One region of the Actinomyces viscosus genome, then DNA from elsewhere that is predicted to be linked to it. Evidence: riboswitches for the same ligand, from Rfam matches in the RefSeq annotation. Region 1 holds a riboswitch; the other holds the start of a gene.
What was found. A riboswitch is a leader RNA that binds a small molecule or an ion and turns the genes downstream of it on or off. The one in region 1 is predicted to bind ZMP and ZTP.
Positions count from the first base shown of each region.

Region 2: linked by a shared signal. The riboswitch ahead of glyA (serine hydroxymethyltransferase) and the one ahead of purH (bifunctional phosphoribosylaminoimidazolecarboxamide formyltransferase/IMP cyclohydrolase) in region 1 are both predicted to bind ZMP and ZTP.

Region 1 covers NZ_LR134477.1:1,549,031-1,564,326, reverse strand. Annotated here, with positions in the region: gene sucC (ADP-forming succinate--CoA ligase subunit beta) at 1-1,087, shown strand, start outside; gene sucD (succinate--CoA ligase subunit alpha) at 1,091-2,032, shown strand; gene EL340_RS06720 (cell division protein PerM) at 2,029-3,279, shown strand; gene EL340_RS06715 (hypothetical protein) at 3,300-5,795, opposite strand; gene hchA (glyoxalase III HchA) at 5,935-6,807, opposite strand; ZMP/ZTP riboswitch at 7,090-7,179, shown strand; gene purH (bifunctional phosphoribosylaminoimidazolecarboxamide formyltransferase/IMP cyclohydrolase) at 7,205-9,034, shown strand; gene EL340_RS06695 (DUF3017 domain-containing protein) at 9,119-9,418, shown strand; gene EL340_RS06690 (dicarboxylate/amino acid:cation symporter) at 9,602-10,954, shown strand; gene EL340_RS06685 (amino acid ABC transporter ATP-binding/permease protein) at 11,024-12,871, opposite strand; gene EL340_RS06680 (ABC transporter ATP-binding protein/permease) at 12,868-14,706, opposite strand; gene EL340_RS06675 (malate dehydrogenase) at 14,961-15,296, shown strand, end outside.
Region 2 covers NZ_LR134477.1:137,364-152,659, forward strand. Annotated here, with positions in the region: gene EL340_RS00650 (zinc transporter) at 964-1,752, opposite strand; gene EL340_RS00655 (DUF6318 family protein) at 1,800-2,591, opposite strand; gene purU (formyltetrahydrofolate deformylase) at 3,128-4,000, opposite strand; gene EL340_RS00665 (urea transporter) at 4,005-4,940, opposite strand; gene EL340_RS00670 (urease accessory protein UreD) at 5,002-5,817, opposite strand; gene ureG (urease accessory protein UreG) at 5,814-6,491, opposite strand; gene EL340_RS00680 (urease accessory protein UreF) at 6,526-7,269, opposite strand; gene ureE (urease accessory protein UreE) at 7,250-7,741, opposite strand; gene ureC (urease subunit alpha) at 7,762-9,474, opposite strand; gene EL340_RS00695 (urease subunit beta) at 9,492-9,803, opposite strand; gene EL340_RS00700 (urease subunit gamma) at 9,800-10,114, opposite strand; gene ykgO (type B 50S ribosomal protein L36) at 10,402-10,524, opposite strand; gene EL340_RS00710 (type B 50S ribosomal protein L31) at 10,602-10,853, opposite strand; gene rpsN (30S ribosomal protein S14) at 10,902-11,207, opposite strand; gene rpmG (50S ribosomal protein L33) at 11,207-11,383, opposite strand; gene rpmB (50S ribosomal protein L28) at 11,380-11,619, opposite strand; gene EL340_RS00730 (GTP-binding protein) at 11,675-12,928, shown strand; ZMP/ZTP riboswitch at 12,987-13,072, shown strand; gene glyA (serine hydroxymethyltransferase) at 13,138-14,448, shown strand; gene EL340_RS00740 (bifunctional methylenetetrahydrofolate dehydrogenase/methenyltetrahydrofolate cyclohydrolase) at 14,445-15,296, shown strand, end outside.

The DNA of each region.
Region 1 (15,296 bases):
CGCGGGTAGCGAGCTGGTGGTCGTCAAGGCCCAGGTCAAGACCGGCGGCCGCGGCAAGGCCGGCGGCGTCAAACTCGCCCGCACCGTTGAGGAGGCCGAAGCCCGCGCCCGCGACATCCTGGGCATGGACATCAAGGGCCACACGGTGCGCGCCGTCCTCATCTCCGACGGCGTCGACCTCGACGCCGAGTACTACTTCTCCATCCTCCTGGACCGCACCGAGCGCCAGTACCTGGTGATGTGCTCGCGCGAGGGCGGCATGGACATCGAGACCCTCGCGGCCGAGCGCCCCGAGGCCCTGGCCCGCATTGGCATCGACCCGCTTCAGGGCATCACCCCCGCCGTCGCCCACCGGATCGTCGAGGCCGCAGGCTTCGAGGCCGGCCCCCTGGCCGACGAGGTCGCCGCCGTCATCGAACGCCTTTGGGAGGTCTTCACCGCTGAGGACGCCACCCTCGTGGAGGTCAACCCCCTGGTCAAGGCCACCGACGGCCGCATCATCGCCCTGGATGGCAAGGTCACCCTTGACGACAACTCCCGCTTCCGCCATCCCGCTCACGCCGAGCTCGTCGACTCCACCGCCACCGATCCCCTGGAGGCCCGTGCCCGCGAGGCCGGCCTCAACTACGTGCGCCTGGAGGGGCAGGTCGGGGTCCTGGGCAACGGCGCCGGCCTGGTCATGTCCACCCTCGACGTCGTCGCCGGGGCCGGCGAGCGCCACGGCGGCATGAGGCCCGCCAACTTCCTCGACCTGGGCGGCGGCTCCTCGGCCGAGGTCATGGCCACCGGTCTGGAGGTCGTCGCCTCCGACCCCCAGGTGCGCGCCATTCTCGTCAACGTCTTCGGTGGCATCACCTCCTGCGACACCGTCGCCCAGGGCATCGTGACCGCCGTCGAGTCCCTGGGCGGGCTGCCCAAGCCCGTCGTCGTGCGCCTGGACGGCAACAATGCCGGCACCGGTCGCGCCATCCTGGCTGACGCCGCCATTGAGGGCGTCACCGTCGTCGACACCATGGACGGGGCCGCCGACGTCGTCACCGCCATCGCCGAGCAGATCAGCGGCCGGCCCGCTGGCAAGGAGGCCTGAGACATGAGCATCTTCCTGACTGAGACCGACCGCGTCATCGTCCAGGGCATGACCGGCTCCGAGGGCCGCAAGCACACCACCCGCATGCTCTCGGCCGGCACCAAGGTCGTCGCCGGCGTCAACCCCCGCAAGGCCGGCACCACCGTCACCTTCGACGTCGCCCCCATCGGCCCCGGTGCCGGTGAGGTGCAGGCCGGAACCGTCGAGGTCCCCGTCTACGGCACTGTCGCCGAGGCCAGGCAGGCCACCGGCGCTGAGGTGAGTGTCGTCTTCGTCCCGCCCACCTTCGCCAAGGGCGCCGTCGTCGAGGCCGTCGACGCCGGTGTGCGACTCGTCGTCGTCATCACCGAGGGCATCCCGGTGGCCGACGCCACCTGGATGCGAGCCTACGCGGCCGACCGCGGCGTCCAGATCATCGGCCCCAACTGCCCGGGCATCATCTCCCCGGCCCGCTCCAACGTGGGCATCACCCCGCCCGACATCACCGGCCCCGGCCCCCTGGGCCTGGTCTCGAAGTCCGGCACCCTGACCTACCAGCTCATGCACGAGCTGTCCGACCTGGGCTTCACCACCTGCATCGGCATCGGCGGGGACCCGGTGGTCGGCACCACCCACATCGACGCCCTGGCCGCCTTCGAGGCCGACCCCGACACCCGCCTGGTCGTCATGATCGGCGAGATCGGGGGCGACGCCGAGGAGCGGGCCGCCGCCTACATCCGCGAGCACATGACCAAGCCCGTCGTCGCCTACGTCGCCGGCTTCACCGCCCCCGAGGGACGCACCATGGGCCACGCCGGCGCGATCGTCTCCGGCTCCTCGGGCACCGCCGAGGCCAAGAAGACCGCCCTGGAGGCCGCCGGCGTCCGCGTGGGCCGCACCCCCAGCCAGACCGCCGAGATCGCCCGTGACCTCTACCGCAGCCTGGCCGATGAGGTGAGCGCTTGAGCCCGGAGCGGTCGCGAGTCACTGCCCTGACGTCCTGGACCCTGTGGTCCCTGCGCGTGGGGATCGAGTCGGTCGGACTGACCTGGCTGGTGGTGGTGCTGCTGACGGTCGCCGTGTCCATGGCGACCTCCAGCCTCAGTGCCGCGGCCGCCCTGAGCACGGGCGAGGCGCTGCGCGCCGGAACCGCCCTGTGGAGCCTCGGCTTCGGGGGGATGATCACCTCGTCCTCCCAGGACCAGGGGGCTCTCAGTCTGCCGCTGTTGGGGCTGACCCTGGTGCAGGTGGGCTGGACCTGGAGCTGCGTGCGGCGCGCCCGCCCCACCCGCCCGGCGGCCGGGGCGGCCATCGTCGTGGCCTCCGCAGCCGCCGCCGTCCTGGCCTGCCTGACCGGCCCCAAGGGGCTGGAGACCTGGCCGGCCGTGGGTGGTATCGCCGCGATCACGGGCGCCGTCGTGGGCATCCAGCTCCAGCGCTCCGGGAACGGCTGGCCGGCCCTGACCCGATGGTGGGAGCGCCGCCCCCACTGGGTCGGCCCGGCCCTGTCGCTGGCCTACGGGGCCGCGCGGGCCCTGGTGCTGCTCAGCCTCCTGGTGGCGGCCGCGGCCGTCTTCACCGGAGCCGGTCGGGTCTCGGTCCTGCACGACGCCCTGGCCGGGGGCGGCTTCGTCTCGATGGCCGGCCTGGTCCTGCTCCAGCTCGGCTGGGTGCCGACCCTGCTCGTCTGGGGCTGCTCCTGGCTCATCGGCGCCGGCTTCTCCGTGGGCACGGGGACGGTCTTCGCCCCCGACCGTGTGGTGGCCGGCCCCGTACCCACCCTGCCGCTGCTGGGACTGCTGCCGACGGCGCCCCTGAGCACCGTGGGCCTGTGGCTCCCGCTCGTGGTGACGGCCGGGGCGATGGTGGCCGCCTGGCGGCGTCGATCGGTTCTCAACGCCCTGAGGGTGCGCTACGCCGTCAGCGCCGCCGGTCTCGCGGCCGTCCTGGTGGCCGGCGGCGTGGGCCTGCTGTGCCTGGCCGCCTCCGGCTCCGTGGGCCCCGGCCGGATGACCGACGTCGGCCCGCAGATCCTCTACACGGTGATCCTCGTCCTCGTGGAGGTCGGGGTCGGTCTGGCCGCCATGGCGGTCCTCGCCCACCCCTACACGCGCACCTGGGCCCGGGGCGCCCTGCCCGAGTCGATCCTGCCGGCCTCGCGCTCCCAGGAGCCGGCCGAGGCCGATCGCAGCGACGAGGAGGACGAGGCCTAGCGCCGTCGGATCCTTCAGGCTTAGCGGGCCGGGGCGTCCGCGCTGCTCAGGGCGCTGATCGCCGTGTCCACGCCGTCGATGAGCTCGGGCGTCACCGCGAGGCTGGCCGACCCGGCCCGATAGGTCATCCCGGGGATGGGGGTGTAGAGGACGTTCGCCTCCAGGCTCGCGCGTCCCTCCTTGAGGGCCTGCCACAGCTCGGGGGAGTCGTGGAAGAAGCGGGTGACGCGCTCGTCGGTGGCCAGGTGCTCCAGGACGTTGTCGGCCGACTTGTGCGCCGCCCGGCCCGGCAGCCGGCGAGGAGGAATGTCGGTCTCGTCGTCGTCATCGATGGTGGGGGCCGCCCCCTGGTACTCGACGACGACCAGCTGGGCCCCGTCGGGGGACAGCGCCAGGGCGTGGACCGGGCTGTCGACCGGCCGCTGGTCGATGGCGCTGCCGCGGAAGGCGTCGGTGATGCGGAAGCCCTCCAGGATGGCGAACTGCTCGCCGTTGCCGGTGTTGAGCCGGCGCGAGAGCCCGAGGATCTCGGCCTGCTGCTCGGCCACCGAGGCGGCCAGGTCGCGCATCTCGCCGACCACGCGCGAGTCGGCCCCGGAGTCGGCCAGCTCGGCGACGGTCTCATCGAGCCGGCTGGGCGCCAGGGCGTCCACACCGACGACGCCCAGGGACTCGGCGAGCTTCTGAAGACGCGCGATATCGGCCTCGACCGCCACCTGTCGCTTGGTGCGCGCCGTGAACAGCTCCTGGCTCTCGGAGAAGCTCTCGGCGACCCGGATCCGCCGGTTGACCGAGAGCTCGGCGGCCAGGTCCGTGCCGCCACCGGCCGGGCTGGCGCTCAGGGCCGAGCGCGGCATGTAGGTCGTCGCGAAGTCCAGCAGGCTCAAGGCCGCCTGGCCGGGGGTGAGAGTGACCAGGTAGCCCGCCAGGCTCCCGGACGACGGCGCCGTGCTGATGCGGCGCCCGGGTGCACCCAGGGTCAGGAGGAGTGAGAGGCTCAGGGCGGCCACGGCCAGGGCGCCGATCGCGTAGAGGAGCCCCTGGGTGCCGCTCAGGGCGCCCCACCACTGGGAGAACAGGCGCGGCAGCGCCGAGAGGAACAGGTCGTCCGCGGTCTCCTTGAGCCCGGGGGGCAGCTGCCAGACGGTGCGCACCTCGTAGATGCAGCACAGCAGGAACAGCACGACGCTGACCACGAGGATCCCCAGTCTGAAGCCCTGACGGGCGTTCGGCTCGGCCCCCGGCGTCGTGGCCTCCATGGCGTCCGCCCTGACGCCGCGCACCTGCTCGGCGGTGGCCCTCCCGGCCCGCATGGCGTAGAGGCGGCCCTGACGCAGGTCGCCGTAGGCGCCCCAGGTGACGGCCAAGTCTCCCCAGGTGAAGTTCGCCAGCGCCACCACCGAGACGATGAGGGCGCGCACGAACGGCGGCGCCTCGGTGAGGTTGGGGTAGCGGGGAGCCGGCGCCCCGGCCACCGTCCAGCCGTGCACGCCGGCGTAGGCGCGGCGGTGAGCATCCAGGAGCAGGCAGGCGGCCATGAGGATGACGGACAGCGGGATGGTGCTCAGACCCCCGCCGTTGATGCGCCACAGGAACATGAGCAGCGCCGGGAAGCCGCCGCCGGAGTCGCTCTGGCCGAGCTGCTGGGCGATCCGGGCGGTGTAGGTGGCGTGGTCGCTGACCGACTGCAGGATGACCACCGTCGGCAGGATCCAGGCCACGATCCGCAGCCACACGAGGTTCCTGGCCCCCTCGAAGGCCGGCGAGTCCTTGAGACGCCACAGCGTGATCGCCAAGGCCACCGCCATGGTGATGTTGGCGGTGCTCACCTGGTAGCTGACGGCCAGGACGTTGCTGTTCTCCTGGGTCATGGACCCCGAGGTCCACGGGTTGAAGGAGAAGGGCAGACGCCCGTTGCCCAGGACCGAGGAGAGCATGCTGCTGTTCTCAAGCGCCCGGATGCCGTCGTTGATGGCCGTCAGGCCGGCGCCGGCGGCGAAACCGAGCAGGGCCCAGTCGGAGGCGGCCAGGCGGCGCATCCGGCCCGGTGCCAGGAACACCACGAGGACCAGGGGCACCAGCGGGCTGAGCACCTCCAGGGCGACGGTCAGAGCGATACTCATCCCGTTGCCCATGACGGACAGTCCCGCCCGGGTGCGCACGGAGCTCATGATCATGGCCACGATGAGCGACCACACGGCGCCGACGCCGTACATGAGGACCACCGAGCGCCAGCTGATGGTCCGGGTACGCGACAGCAGGGTCACCACCATGAGGCACACGGCCATGAACGCCGCCGGCACGGCCGCGTAGGCCAGTCGCGGCACCATGACCAGGGCGGCGATGAGCAGGGGGATCATGAGGGCGTAGGCTCCGCGCACCACCAGGTTCAGAGCGCTGGATAACCCCGGGTGGCGGCTCCACCAGCGCCGGTAGGCGGAGGCGGCCTCCTGCCACCGCTCGGGAGGAACTCCGCGGTATACCGGTGTTGCTGCGATGTTGATGGGCGCAGTCATGCTGTGGACTGTATGACGTATCTAAAGCCGCTCGCAAGGAAACGGGCCGTTCGGTCGGCCGGTTCACCGGTGATGTCGCTGCCGGTGAACCGGCCGACCGAACGTTGAGTGAGCGCCGGGTGAGCGTCCAGCGAGTTCGTCAGGCGCTGTAGGTCCTGCCGGTCAGGGTCTCCACGGCGAGGCGGCCCAGGGCATTGGCCGCCAGGGGGCTGTCACCGGTGAGCAGGAGGCGGTCGCGGTGGACCTGGCCGCTCATACCATCGTTGACGATGGTCAGGCCCTGCTGCTTGAGACGCTCGCCCAGCATCCAGGTCAGCTGCCCGGGCAGGTAGCCGATCTCCACGTTGGCGCCCTTGTCCAGGGCGTCGGGGAAGACGCACAGCGAGTAGCCGGCGAAGTAGGAGGCCCCCTCCTCGTCGGTGGCGGCGCACAGGGCGGCCGGGCCGTGGCACAGGGTGATGACCGGGCGGTCGTTCTCCAGCGCCCACACCAGGGTGTCCTTGATGTCGGCGCTGTCCGGAACGCCGCCGCCCATGGCGCCGTGGCCGCCGGGGATGAACACCGCGGCGTACTCGGAGTCCTCACCGAGCTCGGTGGCGACGACGTCGGCCAGGCGCTTGGGGTGCTCCAGGGCGGGCAGCAGGCCCTCGTAGGCGGTCTTGACCGCCTCATCCTTGGCGGGGAACGCCCACATCTCGAACTTCGCCAGGTTGCCTGACAGCGTGGCCACCTCGACCTCGTAGCCGGCGGCCTGCAGGTGCATGAGGGGCAGCAGGGTCTCCACCGGGTGGTTGCCGGTGGAGAACAGCTTGCCGCCCTGCGTGGGCAGGTAGCGCTCGTCCACGGCGATGGCCAGGATCTTGCGGGGGCCGGAGGTGACCTGGGGCGCCCCGACGGCGCCGTCGAAGTCGGTCCTCGCCGGGACGTACTGCCCCAGCGAGTACTCGGAGGGGAAGAAGGCGTTGTGCTCGGCCCGGTCCGGGACGGAGGTCTTGGAGGCAGTCATACTCATCAACCTCTCCTCTAGTTGATCGGACTAAAATAGGAGTAAAGTAAAGGTAACTGATGGTGCAAGTGCGCGCTGGGTGGGCCCCGCCGGATTCTTCGAGAGCGATCAGCGGCGCCGGCGGCCCTGACGGATGGATAAGACGCGGATCCCTCCACCTGGAACCAGGCCCGGAATCGTCTCCAGAAACGCACCCGGAGCTGCCCTCGGAGCCACGCCCGGACACGAGTCCCGGGATCGCTGGGACCGCTGCGAGTCAGGCGCGTGAGCGGATCCACCCGATAGGATGGGGGCGGCCGCAACTGGCGAGGGTGGGGCACCACCGGGGAGTGGCCGAGGCCGTCCATGAACGGGACGTCGCCCGCCTGGGCGTCCCGCACCCTCACGCCGCACCAGGAGCGCCATGTCCCCGTCGTCGTCCTCCCAGTCATCTCAGCCGGACCAGACCGTCAGCCAGCCCGCCGCGGAGGCGGTTCCCACCACCCCCGTCCCCACCGAGGGCCTCGTCAGCCCCGACCGCCTCCCCGTGCGACGCGCCCTCGTCTCCGTCTACGACAAGACCGGCCTCGTCCCACTCGCTCACGCCCTGGCCGACGCCGGCGTCGAGATCGTCTCCACCGGCTCCACCGCCGCCACCATCGCCGCCGCCGGCCTGGCCGTCACCCCGGTGGAGGAGGTCACCGGCTTCCCCGAGTGCCTTGAGGGACGGGTCAAGACCCTCCACCCGGCCGTCCACGCAGGCATCCTCGCCGACCGCCGCAAGCCCGACCACCTCGACCAGCTCCAGGCCCTGGGAGTGACCCCCATCGACCTGGTCGTGGTCAACCTCTACCCCTTCAGCGACACCGTCGCCTCCGGCGCCCCCTTCGACGCCTGCGTCGAGCAGATCGACATCGGCGGGCCCACCATGGTGCGCGCCGCCGCCAAGAACCACCCCGCCGTCGCCGTCGTTACCAGCCCCGCGAGCTATGACGACGTCGCCGCCGCCGTACGCGAGGGCGGCTTCACCCTGGCCGCCCGACGCCGCCTGGCCGCCGAGGCCTTCGCCCACACCGCCGCCTACGACGCCGCCGTGTCCACCTGGCTGGCCGGGCAGGTCGAGGCCGACGCCGCCGGCGTGGCCGATGCCGAAGGCGACGGTTCCGGCGAGCCGGCCGCCCTGCCCGCCTACGTCGGCGCCGGCTACGAGCGCCTGGCGAGCCTGCGCTACGGGGAGAACCCCCACCAGCGCGCCGCCGTCTACCGCACCGCCGGGGCCGGCGGGGGAGTGGCCGGCGCCCGTCAGCTCCACGGCAAGGCCATGAGCTACAACAACTACACCGACACCGACGCCGCCGTGCGCGCCGCCTACGACCACGGAGACGCCGTGACGGTCGCCGTCGTCAAGCACGCCAACCCCTGCGGCATCGCCGTGTCCGCCGCCGGCGACGTCGCCGAGGCTCACCGCAAGGCCCACGCCTGCGACCCGGTCTCCGCCTACGGCGGCGTCATCGCCACCAACGCCACCGTCACCGCCGAGATGGCCCGCCAGATCAAGCCGATCTTCACCGAGGTCGTCGCCGCCCCCGCCTTCGACGACGAGGCCGTGGAGATCCTGTCCACCAAGAAGAACCTCCGCCTGCTCGTCGTCGAGCCCCCTCAGCGCGAGGGCTACGAGATCAAGCAGGTCTCCGGCGGCGCCGTCATCCAGGAGCGCGACGTCCTGAACGCCCCGGGCGACGACCCGGCGACCTGGACCCTGGCCGCCGGGCCCGCCGCCGACGACGCCCTGCTGGCCGAGCTCGCCTTCGCCTGGCGCTCGGTGCGCGCCGTGCGCTCCAACGCGGTCCTCCTGGCCCAGGACGGCGCCACCGTCGGGGTGGGCATGGGGCAGGTCAACCGCGTCGACTCCTGCAGGCTGGCCGTTGAGCGCGCCAACACCCTGGGCGCCCGCTCCACCGGCGACGCCGCGGCTGGCGGCTCCCAGAAGGAGAAGGGAGCCGTCGGCGGGGCCGACGCCGCCGAGGTCCTGGGCGAGGCGGGCAGCGCCGCCGTCCCGGAGCGCGCCCGCGGGGCCGTGGCCGCCTCCGACGCCTTCTTCCCCTTCGCCGACGGCCTCCAGGTCCTCATCGACGCCGGGGTGCGCGCCGTCGTCCAGCCCGGCGGGTCCATTCGCGACCAGGAGGTCATCGACGCCGCCCAGGCCGCCGGCGTCACCATGTACCTCACCGGCACCCGGCACTTCGCCCACTGACGACCGAGGCAGGGGGCACCGAGGCGGGGGATGGGGGAAGAAGGTCGTGGACCCGCGCCCTGGTGCGCCGATAGGCTCTCCACCGTGACTCACGACCCGCATCCCCGGCAGGCCGAGCACAAGGAGCCCTACCGCACCATCTGCGTCGTTCTCGTGGCCATCGGCCTGGCGGCGGTTCCCGCCATCGCGCTGCTGGGACACCGCCGTATCGCCGTCCTGTGGGCGGCCACCGGGATCCTGGCGCTGGCCATCGTCCGGATCCAGCGCCCCGACGGCACCTGGCTGGCGGCGCGCAGCCGCCTGTTCGACGTCGTCTTCGGCATCGGCCTGGCCGCCGTCCTGTTCCTCCTGTCCCCGTACGTCAACCTGCCCCACGTCCTGTGAGCGGCGGTCCCACACCACCGGCAGCGCTGATTTCTCCAGTCGTTCCGTTCACGCGACTGACTGTGATCTGATCCCTCAGAGTGCCCATTTCCTGGTCCCGGGCGGCGCCGCGACCGATCGGTATGGCACGCTGAGCCCATTGAAGACGTCTCGTCACCTCGTTTCGCACCCTGAAGGTCCCCTATGACAAGCACTCCCTCGGCCCCTCCATCGCTGGGCCACCGCCTCAGCCACAGCATCCTGACCTGGGTCATCGGCGCCATCCTGGCAGCCCTGATCCTGGGGTCGATCCGGGTCGGCGGCCACCCGATCATCCCCAAGGCGGTCGGCAACGTCTTCGCGACCTTCTCCGACCTGTTCAGCCAGTTCCTCAACTTCGCCATCCCGCTCATCATCATCGGCCTGGTGACCCCCGCCATCGCCGACCTGGGGCGCGGCGCCGGCAAGTGGCTCGGCATCACCACGGCCCTGGCCTACACCTCCACCCTCTTCGCCGGCTTCCTCACCTTCCTGGTGTGTGCCGCCACCTTCCCCCGCCTGCTCGCCGGGACCTCCCTGGCCGACGTCGCCAAGCCCGAGGGAGCGCTCAGCAGCTACTTCACCGTGGAGATGCCCCCGCCGGTGGAGGTCATGACCGCCCTGCTGCTCTCCTTCATCTTCGGCATCGGTCTGTCCCTGGTTCCCCGGGGAGTCCTGCGCAAGGGCTCCATCGAGTTCCGGGCCATCATCACCCGGCTCATCGAGCGGATGATCATCCCGCTGCTGCCGCTGCACATCTTCGGCATCTTCCTCAACCTCACCTACACGGGCGCGGCGGGCTCGGTCATGAAGGCGCTCCTGCGGGTCGTCGTCGTGGTCCTCATCCTCGAGGTCGTCATCCTGGCCATCCAGTTCGTCCTCGCCGGGATCATCGGGCGCCGCAACCCGCTCAAGGCCCTGCTCACCATGGTCCCGGCCTACCTGACGGCTCTGGGCACCTCGTCGTCGGCGGCCACGATCCCGGTCACCCTGCGCCAGACGCGGAAGAACGGCGTGTCCGACGCGGTGGCCTCCTTCACCATCCCCCTGTGCGCCACGATCCACCTGGCGGGGTCGACCTCGAAGATCTTCTCCTTCGCCTTCGCCATCGTCCTCACCCAGGACCTGCACGTGAGCACCGCCCAGTGGGTCGGCTTCATCTTCATGCTCGGCATCACGATGGTGGCCGCACCGGGTGTGCCCGGGGGCGCCATCATGGCGGCCACCGGACTGCTGTCATCCATGCTCGGCTTCGACGACCAGCAGGTCGCCCTCATGATCGCCACCTACATCGCCCTGGACTCCTTCGGGACCGCCACCAACGTCACCGGTGACGGCGCCATCGCCATCATCGTGGACCGCATGGCCGGCGGCTCCGTCAACGACGAGGGCGACCCGGAGAACGTCCGCGAGCTCTCCTTCGACGGCATGGCCTACCTCAACGCCGTCAGCGTCGAGGGCGTCGTCAGCCCCGAGGAGCTGGAGGCCTCGGCCGCCGCCACCCGCTCCGGGGAGTAGAACGCGTCCACCTACGAATCGGGCGCCGAGAGTCACCGGGACTCTCGGCGCCCGATCGGCATGTGGGGGTCAGTGTCCGCGGTTGGTGAGCGTGCGCAGCGGCCCGGGCTCGGCCAGGAGCTTGGCCGGCGGGCCCGCCTGCACCACCGTCCCGGCGTCCATGACGACGACGTGGTCGGCCTGCTCGGACCACTGCAGGCGGTGGGTGATCTCGATGATCGTGGCCTGCGGCAGGTAGGTGCGCACCCCGATGCGCACGCGCTCGTCCAGCTCGGGGTCCAGATGCGAGGTGAACTCATCGAGGATGAGCACGCCGGGACGGGCCAGGAGGGCCCTCGCCAGCGCCAGGCGCTGGCGCTGGCCCCCGGACAGGGACTGGCCTCGCTCACCCACGAGCGTGTGGTAGCCGTCCTCGAGGGCCTCGATGTCCTCATCGATGCAGGCGGCCCGGCAGGCCCGGCGCACCTGGGCGTCACTGGCCGACGGCGCCGCCAGGCGAACGTTGTCGATGATGGAGGCGCGCATGAGGTGGACCCGCTGATCCACCATGCCGATCTCCTGGTAGAGGCTGATGGCGCGCAGGTCGGCCACGTCCTGGCCGTCGACGAGGATGCGGCCCGACTCGGGCTCGTCGAAGCGCAGCGCCAGCTGGGCCAGCGTCGACTTGCCCGAGCCGGAGGCTCCCACGATGCAGGTCCACTTGCCGGCCCTGGCCCTCAGACTCACCCCGTGGACGGCCTGCGCGGCGGTACTGGGGTAGGAGTAGCTGATGTCCTGCCACAGGACCTCGTGGGAGATGCCGCTGGTCAGCTCGTGGTCGCCGTCGCTCACCTCCACGGGGGCGTTGACAACCTCCCACACCCTCTCGGCCGAGGCGAAGGAGGCGTTGAGCGCCCCCGAGAGCTCCTCGACGCCGCGCACGGTCTCGCTCATCCGCAGCACCGCCGCCGCAGTGGCGGCCAGGAGGGGGACGCCGGCACCGGAGCCGGTGGCGGGCAGCATCGCCCCGACCATGACGACGACGATCGGCGCGGTCAGGCTCGCCAGCTGGTTGACGCCCCGGCGCACGGAGGCCCACTGGCCGCCGGGCCGCGAGGCCCCGATGATCTCCGCATCGATCCTGGCCATCTCATCGAGGCGCTCCTGGCTGCGCCCGTACCCGACGACCTCGCTCATGCCCTGAACGGTGTCGGTGACGTGCTGGGTGAGATCCGCCCGCGCCGCCGAGGTCGAGCGGGAGGCCTCCAGGGAGGGCGCGAAGCCCAGGCGGGGCACGACCAGCAGCTGGAGTACCGCGAAGGGGAGCGCCGCCAGCGCCACCAGCCAGGACACCTTGAGGCCGATGACCGTGAGCACCACGACCGGGGTGATGACGGCCGAGACAGCCGGGGCGAAGGTGTGGGCGAAGAACACCTCGATGCGGTCCACGTCCTTCGTGGCCCGCGACAGCAGGTCGCCCGAGCGCGACGTCGCACTGACCCTGGGGGAGCGGGGGATGAGCGAGCGGAAGATCTGCCCGCGCAGCAGCTCAAGGGCCTTGAAGGCCACCAGGTGGCCGAGGAACTGCTCGGTGTAGCGCAGCGCCGCCTTGAGCAGGGACAGTCCCGCCATGACCGCCAGCACCGGCCAGATGGCGGGCAGGGGCGCACCGGTCGAGACCGCCAGCCCCATCCGGGCCACGGCATAGGCCCCCAGGGAGAACAGGGCCACACCACTGAGCAGGTCGATGGTGCGGCACAGCGTGGAGCCCAGCAACGGCGACAGGACCGGGCGGGTGACCTGGAGCAGCCAGCGCACCAGCGTCGCACGCGACGGGTGCTCCTGCCCAGGCGCGCCGGCCTGAGCCTTCGCGCTCCGCCGACCCGATCGGCCGGCCCCCTGCGACCGGGGCACTGATGAACGCCTGGACTCGATCACGCCTGCTCCTCCCCGTGGTTTCCGGCAACCGCCTCCGGGGCGCTGCCACCGGCCTGACCGGTGCCGTCCTCGGCGTCACCGGTCTGGGCGGGGCCGGCGCCGGGTCCTGCGCCGTCGGCGGTGGGGGCGGCGGGGGCAGTGACCACGAGTCCCCGGGCCTCGACCCTCACGGTCCGGTCAGCAGTCGTCAGCGCCCCCGCACGGTGCGAGATCGTGATGACGGTCCGGCCCCGGGCCAGCTGCTCGATGGACTCGACGATGGCCGCCTCACTGGCCAGGTCCACCTGGCTGGTGGGCTCGTCCAGGAGCAGCACGGGACGGTCGGCCAGGAAGGCGCGAGCCAGGGACAGCCGCTGGGCCTGACCGCCCGAGAGCCCCAGGCCCGCCTCGCCGACCTGCGTCTCCAGCCCCTCGGGCATGAGGGCCACCTCCTTGTCCAGGCGGGCCACCTCCAGGGCGTGCCACATCTGCGAGGGGGTCGCGTAGGGCTGGGCCAGGCGCAGGTTGTCGGCGATCGTGCCGGTGAACAGCCACGTCGTCTGCGCCACCAGGGCCGAGGCCGCCCGCACCTGCTCCTGGGTGGCGGCGGTCAGCTCGGTGCCCTCGATGCGCAGGGACCCGGCGCTGGGCAGCAGGTTCCCGGCGAGCATCGCCATGAGCGTGGACTTACCCGCCCCCGAGGGTCCGACGACCGCCAGGTGCTCGCCGCGGCGCACGGTCAGGCTCACGTCCTCAAGCACTGGCTCCTCGCCCCAGGTGGCCTCGACGTCGTCGAGCACGACGCAGGCCTGCGCCCCGGCGGCCGGCCGGTCCTGTGCCGCGGGTCGCGCAGTGGAGCGGGGCAGGGGACGAGACAGGATCCTGCGGATGGCGCGCTGGTTGGCCATGCCTCCCATCCCCACGTAGAAGAAGGCCCCCACGTGGTCCAGCGGCTCCAGGAGCACGTAGGAGGTCAGCACGATCGCCAGCGCGTCGCCGACCTCGATCGCACCGGTGGACAGGCGGACCAGGGCCAGGCCCGCGGCCACGGTGATGAGGAAGAGCGAGAAGAGGCCGTCGGTGAGCAGGATGACGAGCTGGTTGCCGGCCAGCAGCCCCATGACGGCGCGCCGGTTCGTCTCCCCCTCCAGGCGCAGGCGGGCGCTGGTGCGCTCCGCGGCCCGGGCCAGGGTGAGGGTCCGCAGCCCCTGGATGGCGTCGAGGTACTCGGCGGCCAGCCGCATGCGCGCCCGGCGCGAGTCCGACGACGAGGCCCGCAGCCGCGAGTGGGCGAAGGCGATGAAGGCCGGCACCACGACGACGGCCGTACCCAGCACCAGGGCGGGGACGACGTCGACGGCGGCCGCCAGCTCGACGAGCACCAGCAGGGGCGCCGCGGCTGCGGCCAGGGTGGGGGCCAGGAAGGTCTGGCGGTAGAGGGCCACGCGCTCGGCGCCGTCGGTCAGCAGGGAGGCGGTGGCGCCGCTACGGACGTCGGCGGCGCGCGCCGGGCCCAGGCCCAGCAGGTGAGCCAGCGTGAGCCGGCGCAGGTGGGCCTCCTCGCTGAGCGCGCTGGAGCGGGCCACCCGCTGGGCCAGCAGCTGGCAGGCCGCGCTCAGGGCGGCCGCTGCCAGCGCCTGGGCCAGCAGGCCGGACGCCGACGAGGAGCGCAGGAGTGCTCCCAGGGCGCGCCCGGTGGAGATGAGGCACCACCCCGAGCCCAGGGCGCCCAGCAGCGTCAGGCCGAAGGAGGCGGCGCCCGCACGGCGCCCTGCGGGTGAGGAGACCACGGGTGGAGGGGTGGAGCCGCGGCGCAGCGGCGCCGGAAGCGGCACGAGGGATCGGCGTGAGCTCATCACGGTCCTGGAGGCGAGAATCGGGCTGGGGGAGGACTCCAGCGTATCGACCAGGACGGGGTGCTGTCAGGAGCGGTCAGGATCTCGTTGAGATCACCGGCTACCAGCAGGATCTCCACCACCACTGGCCGACGTAGTGGTGAGAGTCACGAAATGTGGTGGATCGGTGTGTTCACCTGCGCGAACGTCATAGCGTTGTCCTGCCGGGCTGCCGCCTGCGGCCCGCGACGACACACGTCTCGAAGGAGTCCTCGATGGCAAACGCTCCCGTCAACATCACCGTCACCGGTGCTGCCGGCAACATCGGCTACGCGCTGCTGTTCCGCATCGCCTCCGGTGCCCTGCTCGGCCCGGACCAGCGCGTCAACCTCCGCCTGCTGGAGATCCCGCCGGCCGTCAAGGCCGCCGAGGGCACCGCCATGGAGCTGTTCGACTCCGCCTTCCCGACCCTGGGCAGCGTCGACATCTTCGATGACGCCAAGGCCGCCTTCGAAGGCGCCAACATCGCCTTCCTCGTGGGCTCGATGCCTCGCAAGGCCGGCATGGAGCGCGCCGACCTGCTCTCCGCCAACGGCGGCATCTTCGGTCCT
Region 2 (15,296 bases), 1.4 Mb from region 1:
ACGTCCTATGTCACGTGCCTGCGACGCCTGTCTCCGACTGTCGAGTTCGTAGGTTAGCCCGCGAGTTCGTGGGTTAAGGGTATTGTGCTGTCTCCTCACTTCTGAGACAACTTGCTTGGGCGGGACCCCGGGGCGGGCTGGTGGTCCTGGAGGCGAGGGTGGTGCCGAAGGGACGAGGCGTGACGGGGTGTCGGTGTCCACGGTGCTGACATCAACCCTGCATCGGCGATGCGCGCCGGGAAGAAACCGCAGCATTCCAACGATCCTCGCTGCGTGCATTGACGGCGAGGTCGTTGATGTCAGCACCGTGGACACCGAGCCGTGGGACTGATCGACTCTGCGGGGTCGTGGTGGCGGAGCCAGACTCGCACCCCGGGGTCGGCTGTACTTTCCCCTGCACGGGCGCCTTCCGGCTCGTGTACAGGGGCCCGGAGGTCATGGTTTAACGCCAGCTCCGGCCCCAGCCCCCTCCCGCCCCGAGTCGACCTACTCCGCAGGGGCGGAGCTGAACCGGTCAGGGGTTGTGCGTACTGTACGACCCCCGGCAAGCCCCTCAAACAGTGTCTCGGATGTCACGACATCCGAAACTCTCTGAAGTCATGAGACAACACAGTGGGGTAAGGGTACGACCTGGCGGCTTAAGGTACGACCGCGTGCGCTGGCAACTGGGCGGGCTCACTGAAGGTCTCGGCGGTGTGCTGTGAGGCCTCGGTGTCACGATTGGCGACTTTTGGGGCGTTGATCGGCTGACGTGCCCGATCCTGTACTGCTCTGACCTGGGCATACGTTCCAGAGCGCGACGGTCATCGGCCAGGGGTGCTCCTAAAAGTCGCCCACAGTGACACCGCACTCGCGGAGCGAGCGGGCGGCCTACCTTCCGACCGCGTGCGCTGGGGATGAGTACCCAAATCCCGCCCAACCCTAGGAGAACCCACTTCCGACCGCGTGCGCTGGGGATGAGGGTTAGTGGCCTTGGGCTTCTTCGGCGTCGTCGGTGAGGTAGGAGGTGATGCGGACGAGGTCGTAGGGGGTGGAGGTCTCGGTGGTGGTGATGGTGCCTTCGATGGTGTGCCAGGTGGTGTCTCCGGTGGGGCGGTAGCGGGTGGTCCAGGTGGTGGTCAGGGTGGTGGTGACGGCTGTGGCGGTGTGCTGGTAGTGGTGGGTGACGGTCTGGTGGGGGTAGGGGGCTCCGGGGTCGGTGGTGGTTGTGGTGGTGGCGTCTCCCCAGCTCCAGGTGTAGGAGGTGGGGGTGAACTCGACGTCGATGGTGGTGCCCAGGATGGTGGTGGTCTGGTGGCGCGTGGTGGGGTTGGTGTAGACGATGAAGGCCTTGGAGATGACGACCTTGGGTCCTGGGGGCTGGCGGGTGATGCCCGAGCCCTGGGCGATGAGGGTGGCGGCCTGGCGGTTGGTGATCGTGACCGTGCGGGGTTCGCTGCTGTTGCCGGTATCGGGAGTGTTGTCTTGTGGTCCGGTCGCTTTCCGCCCGAACTCGCATCCCATGGCTTCTTGCAGGCCTTTGCCCGGCTTTGGGCTGCAGTCCCGGTGGGGCTGGTCTTCCCACATCGACGGATCCGACGCTGTCACGGTCGGATGAGGCGGCGCCGCTGGTTCACCAGAATCTGATGGGCTTTCCTGTGTGATAGTCTCGCTTTTTTCTCCGCGAACAGTTGGGGTATTGTCCTGGTTTTCGGCACTGTAACTTCCTTTGGTTTCAGAAGGTAATGCCAAGGAGTCGCTTCCGGCAGTCATTAGAAAGGTGGAGGTTAAAATGATGATTAAAGTAGTGGTGCAACGACTCAATTTTGCTCAACCCTTACTCCGCCGATCAGCCAGCGACCATTTGTGTAGCGCACAGCAAAGTCAAGTACCTCGTTCTTGGTCGGGCTTGACGTTTCAGTAGCTGCCCCTCCCCCTGGGTGAGACGTAATCGTTTGATGACTCACGGAAACTTCAACCCTATTGAAGTCGTATCCTTCAAGTTTTTCGTAGTACCTGATGTTAGTAACCTCTTGCTCCCATTTGTCGTTCCATCCTCCTGCGTTGTGCAGATTCGTCGCGTTGTCGATTGTTGAGCGGCAGAATTTGCATTGATCTTCGCTCATGGCTTCAACTTCGTTGGTGTTTCCGGTGATGTAGGCGTAGCGATAGAGGTCGAGGAAGTAGTAGACGCTGGCTATGGCGCCCATGTCGCTTTCCTCGTTCATGTTGGAAGGCTTGACGGGTGGCGGTTCGGCCAGGGCGGCGTCGCGTTTGGCTCGCAGCTCGGGGGTCAGGGCGGCCTCGCGTGAGGCGGTTGCGGAGGCGTTGGCGTCGGCGATGCCCTTCTCGGCACGGGCGACGGCCGCCGAGGCGCTGGCACTGGCGCTCACGCTCGTCTCCGCCTTAGCGTCCTTCAACGAGCAGGCCGTCAACCCCAGGGCCAGCACACACACCGCCGCCAGCCCAGCCGCCGCCCGGCTCCGCTCGAGGCGGGCACCAGGCCGGCTACAACCAGATACTGATCGTTGCGCATCCGTAGACGCAGGGGGCCGTAGGGACGTACTCATCGCGGAAGCCTCCTCGCCACCGAAACAACTCCACCAAACCACCCACCGAGCACTCCTGTCCGGCCGGGCGGCATATCGACTCTACCTGCGCAAACACGCCCACCACCAGAGCGTCCTCGAAGCCTGTGGAAAACCCAGAACAGCACCCTACGGACCGGGCGACAACCTCAACCTGACGGCTCGGCTGCTGGCGCGTCCTGTGCCTTCGGGGGCGGCCGTGCACGTGCAGGTCCGCTCGCATCCGGCTACGTGAGCCGGCGCGGATCAAGCCTGGCTCAATCCGATCGCCCCGAACTGCTGCCGGAGATCGCTGAATCGTCCATCTGAGGTGGCCATGTGCCACCTGAGCGAAACACCTTGGCTCGCAGTCGCGGCAGCGTCCACCTCAGATGAATCCGCGCCACCTGACCTCGCATGAATCCACCAACCATCACACCGCCGAAACAACATCCCACGGGTCGCCGGAGCCCGTCCGAGAGATCTCCTGCTCCGGCTGGCTCGGCGCTCTCGCCTCACGACCCGAGAATGCTCGGATCCGGCGCGCCTTCTTGGGCTTCTCCAGCAGGTCGGTAGCGCGCTCAGGCGAAGACGACGGTGCGGTGCCCGTTGAGCAGCACCCGGTGCTCGGTGTGCCAGCGCACGGCCTGCGCCAGCACCCGGCGCTCGACGTCCTGCCCCTTGGCCTGCAGCACGGACACCGAGTCCTCATGACCGGCCCGCGTCACGTCCTGCTCAATGATCGGGCCCTCATCGAGGTCCGCCGTCACGTAGTGCGCCGTCGCCCCGATGAGCTTGACCCCGCGCTCGTGCGCCTGGGCGTAGGGGCGCGCCCCCTTGAAGGACGGCAGGAACGAGTGGTGGATGTTGATGACGCCCCCGTGCAGTCGCTCGCACAGGGCGGGGGAGAGGATCTGCATGTAGCGGGCCAGCACCACCAGCTCGACATTAAGGGAGTCCACCAGTCCCAGCAGCTCGGCCTCGGCGGCCTCCTTGGTCTCCTTGGTGACCGGGATGTGGTGGAAGGGCACCCCGTAGAACTCGGCGACGTCCCGCAGCGTCTCGTGATTGCCCACCACGCCGACGACGTCGACCGGCAGCCCCTGGCTGCGGGCCCGGAAGAGCAGGTCGGTCAGGCAGTGCCCCTCCTTGGAGACCATGATGAGGGTGCGCATCGCCCTCCCCACCTCATCGAGGCTCCACTCCATCTCGTACTCGCCGGCCAGCTCAGCCAGGTCCTTCTCCAGCTCCACGCGCGGCACGGTGGTGAGCACCTGGACCCGCATGAAGAACAGGCCCGTGGAGGAGTCCCCGAACTGCTTGGACTCGGTGATGTTCCCGCCGCGGCGCGCCAGCGTGCCGGTGACCGCATGGACAATCCCCGGGCGGTCGGGGCAGGACAGGGACAGGACCAGGTGGGCGGCGGAGTCGGGTTGCGCCGTGGAATGAGCCATGGCCTCAGCCTAGTCGGCGCTCGCGCCACTTGACGACGGCGAGCATCAGCCAGGTGGTCACGATGAAGGGCCAGGTGTAGGTCGGCACCGGGATCGCCGTGAAAACCCGGTCCACGACGACGGTCAGCACCGATCCCACCACCGCCAGCACCCAGGCCCGCCTCCCGGGAGGCAGAAGGACGACGCCGATCGCGATCGCCGTCAGGCACGGAGAGTATCCGCCCAGCCCGTGCGCCGCCTGACCGGCGGGAACGAGCGCCAGCGTCGCTGCCGTCCCGACGACGCTGCCCAGCAGCGCCGCCGCCCCGACTCTCCACCCGGCGATGAACAGCCCGGCCAGGATCAGCGCCCCGCCCACCCAGGAATCGACGAGCACCACCTGGGACTCTCCCGTCAGCACCGCCTCCGGGACCAGCCACGCCGTCGCCCCACTGACCGGCGCCGGATCGGGAACCATCGGCGCATCGATCGCCCTGAGCAGAGCCGTCAGCAGGCCGGAGACGATGCAGAAAGGAGCCGTGAGCGCCGGGAGCCCGACCGGGGCGAGTGCGCGCTCCAGCGCGCGGTGGACCGCGGGGCACGCCGCCGCCCCGACCACGGTGACCAGCGTCGCCGGCCAGAAAACCCCCATAGCGGCCCATGCCGCTGCTCCCACCAGCGCCCCGTTGTAGCCCTGGAGTCCGTCACGGACACGCAGATCCAGCATCCTGGCCGCCACCGTCGACACCGTCGTCCCGAGGACCACCTGCAAGGCCATGAGCGGTGAGTAGACGGCGACGCCGGCCACGATGAGCAGTCCGGTGAGCGCCCGGGGCTGGAGGAAGATCTGCCCCACCCCGCGCCCCAGCGCGCCCACGCCGGAGGAGACGATCGACGGGACGGCCGAGGTACCCGGTCCGTCAGCCGGGCGGTGGGACTGGTGAACAGGTGACTCAGGCATGAGGGGCTCCGATCGATAGAGACATCGGGAGGTGCCCGCCGCCCAGGCGAGCGGGCTGTTGCTAGTACTTGCGCAGGTTGAGCCTCGGCGCGCCGAACCACCGGCCGCGCAGAAGCTCGCTGATGTCGAGCATGAGAGCGGTCAGACGGGTCGTGTCATCGCCCAGCGCCCGGGCGATGAAGCCGGGTCCCTGCACCCGCGTCACTGCGCCGCGCACGTCGTCGACCTCCAGCATCTGGGCCACCTCATTGACCAGGGCGGCATCGACCCGGGCGTCGAGCGCCGTGAAGGAGGCCAGGTGGCTGTGCCCCTCCAGGCCTCCCAGACCCGCCAGCCCGGCCTCACCGGGGACCAGGCGCAGGTTGTCGACGACGGCGTACCGGCCACCGACACGGATGTCAGTGCGCATCCGCAGGCAGTCGTAGCCGAAGGCCGAACCGTCCGGGGCCCATCCGGGGGTGAGGACCTCCAGGGACATGAAGGTCGCCGTCGGGTCCATCTCAACCAGGGTGGTCTGCCGGTAGGAGGACTCCCGGTAGGCGATGACCTGGTCGGGAACGAGCTCCAGCACGGCCCGGGGCCCCAGGCTCACCCGGGTGTCCTGGCGGACCGGGCAGGTGGGGGTGCGGTAGATCTTCGTGGCCGCCTGGGTCGTCAGCACCGCCGAGGCCCCCTGGAGGACCTCGACCTCGGTGAGATAGGAGTCGCCGTCCAGGTACCCGCCTCCGGGATTGACCACGTAGTAGGTCACCTGCCCGGTCTCATCGAGGTACAGCGGGCGGAAAACCCTCAGTGCTCCCCGGTGGTACTGGTCGACGGCGATACTCCGGTCCCCGCCCCGGGCGATCCGCAGGTGCAGCTCGCCGGTGGTGCTCACGGCTCCAGGTCCGTCATGAGCACGTCGTGGTGGATCCACTCGATGACCTGCTCCAGGCCCTCATCGGTCTTGAGATTGGTGAAGCAGAAGGGCTTGTCACCCCGGAACACCTTGGAGTCGGCCTCCATGACCGCCAGGTCGGCGCCGACGTGAGGGGCCAGGTCCGTCTTGTTGATGACGAACAGGTCGGACTTAATCATCCCCTGACCGGCCTTGCGGGGAATCTTCTCGCCCTGGGCGACGTCGATGACGTAGATGGAGAAGTCGACCAGCTCGGGGGAGAAGGTGGCCGAGAGGTTGTCGCCTCCCGACTCCACGAACACCACCTCCAGGTCGGGGTGGCGCTCCACCAGCTCGGCGATCGCCGCCTCGTTCATGGAGGTGTCCTCACGGATGGCCGTGTGCGGGCAGCCCCCGGTCTCCAGCCCGATGATGCGGTCCACCGGCAGGACCCCCTGAGCGGCGAGGATCTTGGCGTCCTCGATCGTGTAGATGTCATTGGTGACGGCGGCCATGGAGACCTCCCGGCTCATGGCCCGGGTGATGCGCTCGATGAGCTGGGTCTTGCCCGCCCCCACCGGACCACCCACTCCGATACGGACCGGGCCGGGGTGGGAGCGGGGCGCCGGCTGCCCGGGCGCATCCGCGTGCTCCTGGCTGGTTGCTGCTGACATGAGAATCTCCTCAATAGCTCTTCAGGAAGGTTTTTCAGGACATGAACATGCGGGCGCGCTGGCGCTCGTGCCGCATCTGGCTGATCTCGATCCCGGGTGCGGCGGCCCCCAGATCCGTCTCGTCGAGGTCCCCGATCCGCCTGACCGCGGCGCGGACGTCGTCGCGCACCGAGGCGATGGCGCGCTGACCGGCGTCCTGCCCCAGGGGGATGGCTCGTACGGCGTTCTGCGTCAGTGAGATGACGCTGGACTGGAGGTAGGCCATCGTGACCGCCGCCGGCGGCGCCGCCAGCGCGTAGCCGGCGATCGCCAGCACGATGGCGGGGTGGGTGCGGCAGCCTTCCGTGTCCACGAGTGCCGCGTAGCGGCTCAGCAGCCTGTCGCCGTCGGTGCCTTCCAGGGCCAGGCGGGAGATGGTGAGCAGACGCCGCCCCATCGTCACCCCGGCCCGGCGCACCTGGATCGGCACCGCCTGAGCCACGAGGAGCTCGTCGAGGTGCGCGATCGCCTCCCAGTCGTCCGCCACCACTGCCTCGAAGGCCAGCCGCAGCCCCAGCCCCTCGGAGAAGGTCAGCTGGGTGGACACGAGCGCGCGCAGCCAGGACACGAAGGAGGCCTCGTCGTCGACGACACCCTCGCAGATGTAGGTCTCCAGCCCGAAGGAGTGGGAGAAGGCACCCGTGGGCAGCGCGGAGTCGCACAGCTGGGCCAGCGGCAGCTGCCAGCACGCGGGCTCTCCCCACTCCGGGGCGCAGGGGTCAGTGGGTGTGCTCGGCATGGCGGAAGGGGACGGGCATGGACCGCTCCATCCGCGCGTGACGCACCCCCAGGTGCTCCAGGTAGTGCTCGGCGGTGTGGTCGTACTGGATGACCATGACGCCGTCATGCCCCTCAAGCCCCGGGAAGGGCTCAGCGGGTCCGAAGAACTGGGCAGGCAGGTGCCGGTTGCCCAGGTTGTGGGCGACGACTCCCATCTCGCGCACCGTGGCGGGCGCGATGACCAGGACGTCGGTGGGCTCCAGGCGCACGACGACGATTCCGCGCTCGTTGCGAAGCAGAATGTCTCCCTCGCGCAGGTCCGGCGCGCCCGGCGCGAGCCGGATACCGAGTTCGGTGCCGTGGTCCGAGCGCACTCGTTGGATGCGTTTCGTGAGGTCGGCCAGGGGGAGGACCACGCTCTCAACGTGCACGTCCTCCAGGTCCTCGCCGGGCAGGTCGTGGATATTGCCTGAGATGGACTCGATAATCATGAAGGCTCCAGGATGAGTGGTCAGAAGAGGAAGTAGCGCTGGGCCATGGCGAGGACCTCGGCGGGCTCGCAGGTGACCTTCTCGCCGTCGACGGTGACCTCGTAGGTCTCGGGATCGACGGTGAGCGCCGGAGTGGCGTCGTTGAAGGCCATGTCCACCTTCGTCAGCCGCCTGACCCCGCGGGCCGGACAGACCTTCTTGCGCAGCCCCAGGCTCTGGGGCACTCCCGCATCGATGGCCGCCTGGGACATGAAGGTGATCGAGTTCGACGCCGGTGCCGCTCCGTGGCCGCCGAACATGGTGCGCATGAGCGTGGGCTCGGGGGTGGGGATCGAGGCGTTGGCGTCGCCCATGACCGCGGAGGCGATCTGACCCCCCTTGAGGATCAGAGACGGCTTGACCCCGAAGAAGGCGGGATCCCACAGCACCAGGTCGGCCCACTTGCCCACCTCCACGCTGCCCACGACCTCGGCGATCCCGTTGGCTCGGGCCGGGTTGATCGTGTACTTCGACACGTAGCGCTTGATGCGCAGGTTGTCGCCGTCCTCCGGGTCCCCGGCGAGCTTGCCGCGCGCCTTCTTCATCTGGTCGGCCACCTGCCAGGTGCGGATGATGACCTCACCGACGCGCCCCATGGCCTGGGAGTCCGACGACGTCATCGAGAACACGCCCAGGTCGTGCAGAACGTCCTCGGCCGCGATCGTCTCCGGGCGGATGCGCGAGTCCGCGAAGGCGACGTCCTCCGGGATGGCGGGGTTGAGGTGGTGGCACACCATGAGCATGTCGAGGTGCTCCTCAGCGGTGTTGCGCGTGAAGGGCAGCGTCGGGTTGGTCGAGGACGGCAGGATGTTGGGGTCCTGCGCCAGGGTGATGATGTCGGGGGCGTGGCCACCGCCGGCGCCCTCGGTGTGGAAGGTATGGATGACCCGTCCGCCGATCGCGCGGCGGGTGTCCTCGACGAAACCGCACTCGTTGAGCGTGTCAGTGTGGATGGCGACCTGCACGTCGAACTCGTCGGCGACCTTGAGCGCCTCGTCGATAACGGCGTGCGTGGCACCCCAGTCCTCGTGGATCTTGAAGCCGACCGCACCGGCGCGCAGCTGCTCGGCCAGAGGCTCCCGGGCCGAGGCGTGGCCCTTGCCCAGCAGGCCGATATTCATGGGGAAGTCCTCGACCGCCTGGAGCATACGGGCCAGGTTCCACGCCCCGGGAGTGATCGTGGTGGCGTTGGTGCCGTCGGCGGGTCCTGTCCCTCCTCCGATCATGGTGGTCACGCCCGAGGCCAGGGCGGTGGCGACCTGGGTGGGGGAGATGAAGTGAATATGGGAGTCGATGCCTCCGGCCGTCAGGATGCGGTGCTCGCCGGCGATCACCTCCGTGGAGGTGCCGATGACGATATCGACGTCGTCCATGATGTCCGGGTTGCCCGCGGCGCCGATAGCGCTGATGACGCCGTCGCGGATGGCGACGTCGGCCTTGTAGACCCCGGTGTGGTCGATGATGATCGCGTTGGTGATGACGGTGTCGGGGATGTCCTCGTCTCGCGTGCGCTGGCCGTTGTGGCCCATGCCGTCGCGGATGACCTTGCCGCCTCCGAAGACGGCCTCGTCGCCACGGTGGGTCAGGTCCCGCTCGATCTGGGCGAAGAGGCCGGTATCGGCCAGGCGGACGGCGTCCCCAGTGGTGGGGCCGTACAGAGCGGCGTGCTCCCGACGGCTGAGTTCCTTGCTCATGATGTGCTCCTGTGCTCTCAGCCCTGGACGGGGCCGTTCGTCTCGCCTGCCAGCCCGAAGACCCTTCGTGCTCCCGCCAGCGCCACCAGGTGGACTGGTCTGGAGTCGCCCGGCTCGAAGCGAACGGCGGTTCCGGCCGGAATGTCGAGGCGGAAACCGCGAGCGGCCTGTCGGTCGAAGGACAGTGCGGAGTTGACCTCGGCGAAGTGGAAGTGCGAACCGACCTGAATGGGACGGTCCCCGGTGTTGAGGACGTCGAGGGTGAGGGTGGGGCGACCCTCGTTGATGGTGATGGTGCCGCTCGCGAGCCGGTACTCTCCCGGGATCATGGCAGCCTCCTGCGAATCGGGTCGTGGACGGAGACGAGCTTGGTTCCGTCGGGGAAGGTCGCCTCCACCTGGACCGCGCGGATCATCTCCGGGACTCCCTCCATGACGTCGTCGTAGGTCAGCAGGGTGGTCCCGTAGGCCATGAGATCCGTGACTGTGCGCCCCTCTCGAGCTCCTTCGAGGATCTCAGCGGTGATGTACGCGACTGCCTCGGGGTGGTTGAGCCGGATCCCTCTGTCCTTGCGTCTTCGTGCCAGGTCTGCGGCGACGACGATGAGTAGCTTCTCCTGCTCACGCGGGGTGAGGTGCATCGGGACTCTCCCAGAGACGGTTCGGAGCGGGCGCATAAGCGCGAGCTTGTCCGCGTGTGACGGACGCTTATAGGCAACGCCTTACGTGTTACGTGAATATTTCCGGTTAGTTGGCGGTGAGGTTCACAGGTGCTTCCGCCTCATCGGTTTCCCGCGTCGTTGCAGGGTGAGGCTGATTGTGATTGAAGTGCCGCCATTCTTCGGCGACTGGGGTCGATGCTGAGGAAAGGAAGGGGCGGGATGCGCGTTGTCGCGCATCCCGCCCCTTGCGGAGGTGGACCTGGCCGTCAGCCCTGACGGGCCTTGAGACGGGGGTTCTTCTTATTGATGACGTAGGTGTGACCGCGGCGTCGGACCACCTTGGACCCCGGCTGCTTGGCCAGGGACCGGATCGAGGCGCGAACCTTCATGGGTGGTTCCTCTCCTTCCTTCTGTGTTGCGAGTGGACGTGGGGCACTGCGGCGGTGGGGCCGCCGTGCCTGCGGGGCTAGCGCGTGCGCTTGCCGTAGCGACGCTCGAACTTCTCCACCCGGCCGGCCGTGTCCAGGATCTTGCCCTGGCCGGTCCAGAACGGGTGCGAGGCGCTGGAGACCTCGACGTCGTAGACTGGGTAGGTGTTGCCATCCTCCCACTCGATGGTCTCCGACGACGTCAGGGTCGAGCGGGTCAGGAAGGCGAAGTCAGCGGACTTGTCGCGAAAGACGATGGGCTGGTAGCTGGGGTGGATCCCAGGGCGCATGGAAGCTCCTTGAACTGTGCGTGAGTGGTTGGGCGGCGGGCGGGATGGCTACCAGGAGGACTTGACGATGCCCGGAAGCTCACCGCGCAGCGCCATCTCGCGGAAACGCACCCGGGAGGTCCCGGTGACGCGCAGGTGTCCGCGCGGGCGCCCGTCCACCGCGTCGCGCCGCCGCAGGCGGGTGGGGGAGGCGTCCCGGGGCAGCGCGTGCAGCGCCGCCATCGCCTCATCGCGCTCGGCCTGGCTCAGGTGAGGGTTGACCGAGGCGCGCTTGAGCTCGGCCCGGCGCTCGGCGTAGCGCGCCACCACGTCCTGGCGCCTCAGCTCGGCGGCGATCTTGGACTTCTTGGCCATCAGCGCGACTCCTTGTACTCCACGTGCCGGCGCACCACCGGATCGAACTTGCGCAGCACCAGCCGGTCGGGGGTGTTGCGGCGGTTCTTGCGGGTGACGTACGTGTGGCCCGTCCCCGCGGTGGAGACCATCTTGATGATCGGCCGCAGGTCCTTGCCGCCCTTGGCTCCGCTCATGACAGCTTCTCCCCGCGGGCGAGCATCTGGGCCACGACGACGTCGATGCCCAGCTTGTCGATCGTGCGGATGCCCTTGGCGGACACCGTCAGGCGCACGGTGCGTCCCAGTGACGGCACCCAGTAGCGCTTGCGCTGCAGATTGGGGTTCCGGCGCCGGGGAGTGCGCTGGTGCGAGTGGGAGACGGACCGGCCGAAGACCGGCCGGGCTCCCGTGACTTGGCAGTAGGTGGTCATGACGAGCATGATATAATAATGATTCTCAATCTCGTCAACTCTGCTGGAGGACCACGTGATCGATCCCTCGGATGACCTCGCCGCCGACCTCTTCGACCGCCCCGACGACCAGACCGAAGCCGACCACCGGCACGCCCTGGCCGTCATCGGCGCCGTCGACCCCGCCCTGCTGGACCTGGTCGACCTCTCCCTGGCCGGCCAGGGCGCCGTCGTCATCCGCGCCGGTCTCCACTTCGGCGACGACGGCGATGAGGACGACGGTAACGACGGCGGTGACGACGGCGGTGACGACGACTTCGTCCGCCTCGTCAGCCACAGCTCGGCCGACGGATTCGACGACGACCCGGTCCGTCTCGACGTCCCCATGCCTCTGACCTGCCCCACCTGCTCCCTGCGCGAGGTGCTGGTTGCCGTCGCCGAGGACCGGGCGGCCCAGGACCCGGGCGGCACCACCGTCATCCTCCTGCCGGCGGCCATCGAGCTCGCCCACCTCCTGCCTCATCTGGCCGAGGACCTGACCGGCACCGAAGTGAGACTGGCCGGGGCCGCCCACGTCCTGGACGCCACCACCGCCTGCGACGAGCTCCTCGAGCACCGCCTGCTGACGGCCTTCCCCGGTGACTGCCGCTGCGCCGGCGCCGTCCACCTGGCCAACCTCGGCTACGCCGACGTCGTCCTGGCCCTGGGGCGCGACGAGGACCCCGCCGGGGCCGACCTCATCGAGCACCTGCGCCCCCACGACGCGCTGCTGCTCCCCGGCCTCGACGCGCCCCTCCTGGAGGCCCTCACCGGTCTCACGCACGACGTCCGCGCCTCCCTGAGCCGCATCCACCCGGCCACCACCAGCGCCTGGGGCGGCCCCGACGACCACGGCGTGTGGACCCTCGACCTCAGCGCCGCCCTGCCCTTCCACCCCGGACGTCTGCGGGCCCTCGTCGTCGACCTCGCCGGCCAGGGCCTGTGCGCCCGCGGCTGCTTCTGGCTGCCCAGCCGCCCCGGCCGGGTCTGCACCTGGGAGGTCGTCGGAGGCGCCCTCAGCGTCGGCGACGCCGGAACCTGGGCGGAGGTCCCGACCGGTCCGTCAGGCGACGTCGTCGGCGTCGGTGGCGGGATCGACGGCGGTGCCTCGGGCGAGCCCCGCTGTCACCTCGTGGTCACCGGCGTCGGGGACGAGGACATGCGCGAGCAGGTGCGGCGCGCCTTCGCCCGCATCCTCCTGCGCCCCGAGGAGATGGCCCAGGCCCTGGCCTGGATCGGCGCCGACGACGGTCTGAGCGACTGGTTCGGCCAGGGGAGCCCGGAGAGCTGACCGTTCGGTCCCGAGGCGGGAGACTCGTGTGACGCGGCCCCGGCCCGGCGCGATAGGCTATGCCCGTCGCGACTGGCGCCGGGTGGATCACCACCGGGGAGCGGCACGAACACGACTCCGGGGTCGCCCGCCTGGGCCACGGATCGCCCACCAGTGCGCGCACCTGAGCCGGCTACGTCGCAGCGTGCGCCCCACACCTGAGGAGAGACATGACCGCGCAAGCCGTCACCCCGTCCCTGAACCAGCCGCTGGCCGAGCTCGACCCCGATATCGCAGAGGTCCTCACCGGAGAGCTCGCCCGCCAGCGCGAGACCCTGGAGATGATCGCCTCGGAGAACTTCGTTCCCCGGGCCGTCCTGGAGTGCCAGGGCTCGGTCCTGACCAACAAGTACGCCGAGGGCTACCCCGGACGCCGCTACTACGGCGGCTGCGAGGTCGTCGACGTCGCCGAGTCCCTGGCCATCGAGCGCGCCAAGGCCGTCTTCGACGCCGAGTGGGCCAACGTCCAGCCCCACTCCGGTGCCCAGGCCAACGCCGCCGTCCTCCACGCCCTGGCCACCCCCGGTGACACCCTCCTGGGCCTGTCCCTGGCCCACGGCGGCCACCTCACCCACGGCATGAAGATCAACTTCTCCGGCAAGAACTACAACGCCACCGCCTACGGCGTGGACGAGACCACCATGCGCATCGAGATGGACCAGGTGCGCGAGGCCGCCCTGCGCGAGCGCCCCACGGTCATCATCGCCGGCTGGTCCGCCTACCCCCGCCACCTCGACTTCGCGGCCTTCCGCGCCATCGCCGACGAGGTCGGTGCCGCCCTGTGGGTGGACATGGCCCACTTCGCCGGGCTCGTGGCCGCGGGCCTGCACCCCAACCCCGTCCCGCACGCCGACGTCGTGTCCACCACCGTCCACAAGACCCTGGGCGGACCCCGCTCGGGCATGCTGCTGTCCAGCCGCGCCGAGCAGTGGGGCAAGAAGCTCAACTCCGCCGTCTTCCCCGGCCAGCAGGGCGGTCCCCTCATGCACGTCATCGCCGCCAAGGCCGTGGCCATGAAGATCGCCGGCACCGAGGAGTTCCGTGAGCGCCAGGAGCGCACCGTGCGCGGCGCCGCCATCATCGCCGAGCGCCTCGGGGCCGACGACGTGCGCGCGGCCGGCGTCAGCCTCGTCACCGGCGGCACCGACGTCCACCTGGTGCTGGTCGACCTGCGCGACTCCTCCCTGGACGGCCAGCAGGCCGAGGACCTCCTCCACACCGCAGGCATCACGGTCAACCGCAACGCCGTCCCCTTCGACCCGCGCCCCCCGCGCGTGACCTCCGGCCTGCGCATCGGCACCCCCGCCCTGGCCACCCGCGGCTTCGGTGACGCCGAGTTCACCGAGGTCGCCGACATCATCGCCGCCACCCTCATCCACGGCGCCGCCGGCACCGCCGACGACGAGACCCTGGCGGCCCTGCGCGGTCGCGTGCGCGCCCTGACCGACGCCTTCCCCCTCTACCCGGGGCTGGCCCAGTGAGGGCCCCCTGGGGAGGACCCGCCCGGGTCCTGGACGGCAAGGCCACGGCCGCCGCTCTCAAGGCCGAGCTCGCCGGCCGGGTGGCGGCGCTGCGCGAGCGCGGCGTCGTCCCCGGCCTGGGCACCGTCCTGGTGGGGGAGGACCCCGGCAGCGTCAAGTACGTGGCCGGCAAGCACTCCGACTGCGCCGAGGTCGGCATCGTCTCCATCCGTGAGGACCTGCCGGCCACCGCCACCCAGGCCGAGGTGGCCGCCGCCGTCGACCGCCTCAACGCCGACCCCGCCTGCACCGGCTACATCGTCCAGCTCCCGCTGCCGGCCGGCATTGACACCAACGCCATCCTGGAGCGCGTCGACCCGGCCAAGGACGCCGACGGCCTGCACCCCACCAACCTGGGGCGCCTGGTGCTGCGGGCCTCGGGGCCCATCGACTCACCCCTGCCCTGCACGCCGCGCGGCTGCATCGAGCTCATGGAGCGCCACGGCATCGACCTGGCCGGTCGCAACGTGTGCGTCGTCGGCCGCGGAGTCACGGTGGGCCGCTCCATCGGCCTGCTCCTGGGCCGCAAGGACGTCAACGCCACCGTCGACATCTGCCACACCGGCACCACGGACCTGGCCGACCACGTGCGCCGGGCCGATGTCGTCATCTCGGCGGCCGGCAGCCCCGGCATCATCACCGCGGAGATGGTGGCCCCCGGGGCGATCGTCCTGGACGTGGGCGTCTCGCGCGTCGTCGACCCCGCCACCGGTAAGGGCCGCATCGCCGGTGACGTCGCCGACGGCGTCGACGAGGTCGCCTCCTGGCTCTCACCCAACCCCGGCGGCGTGGGCCCCATGACCCGGGCC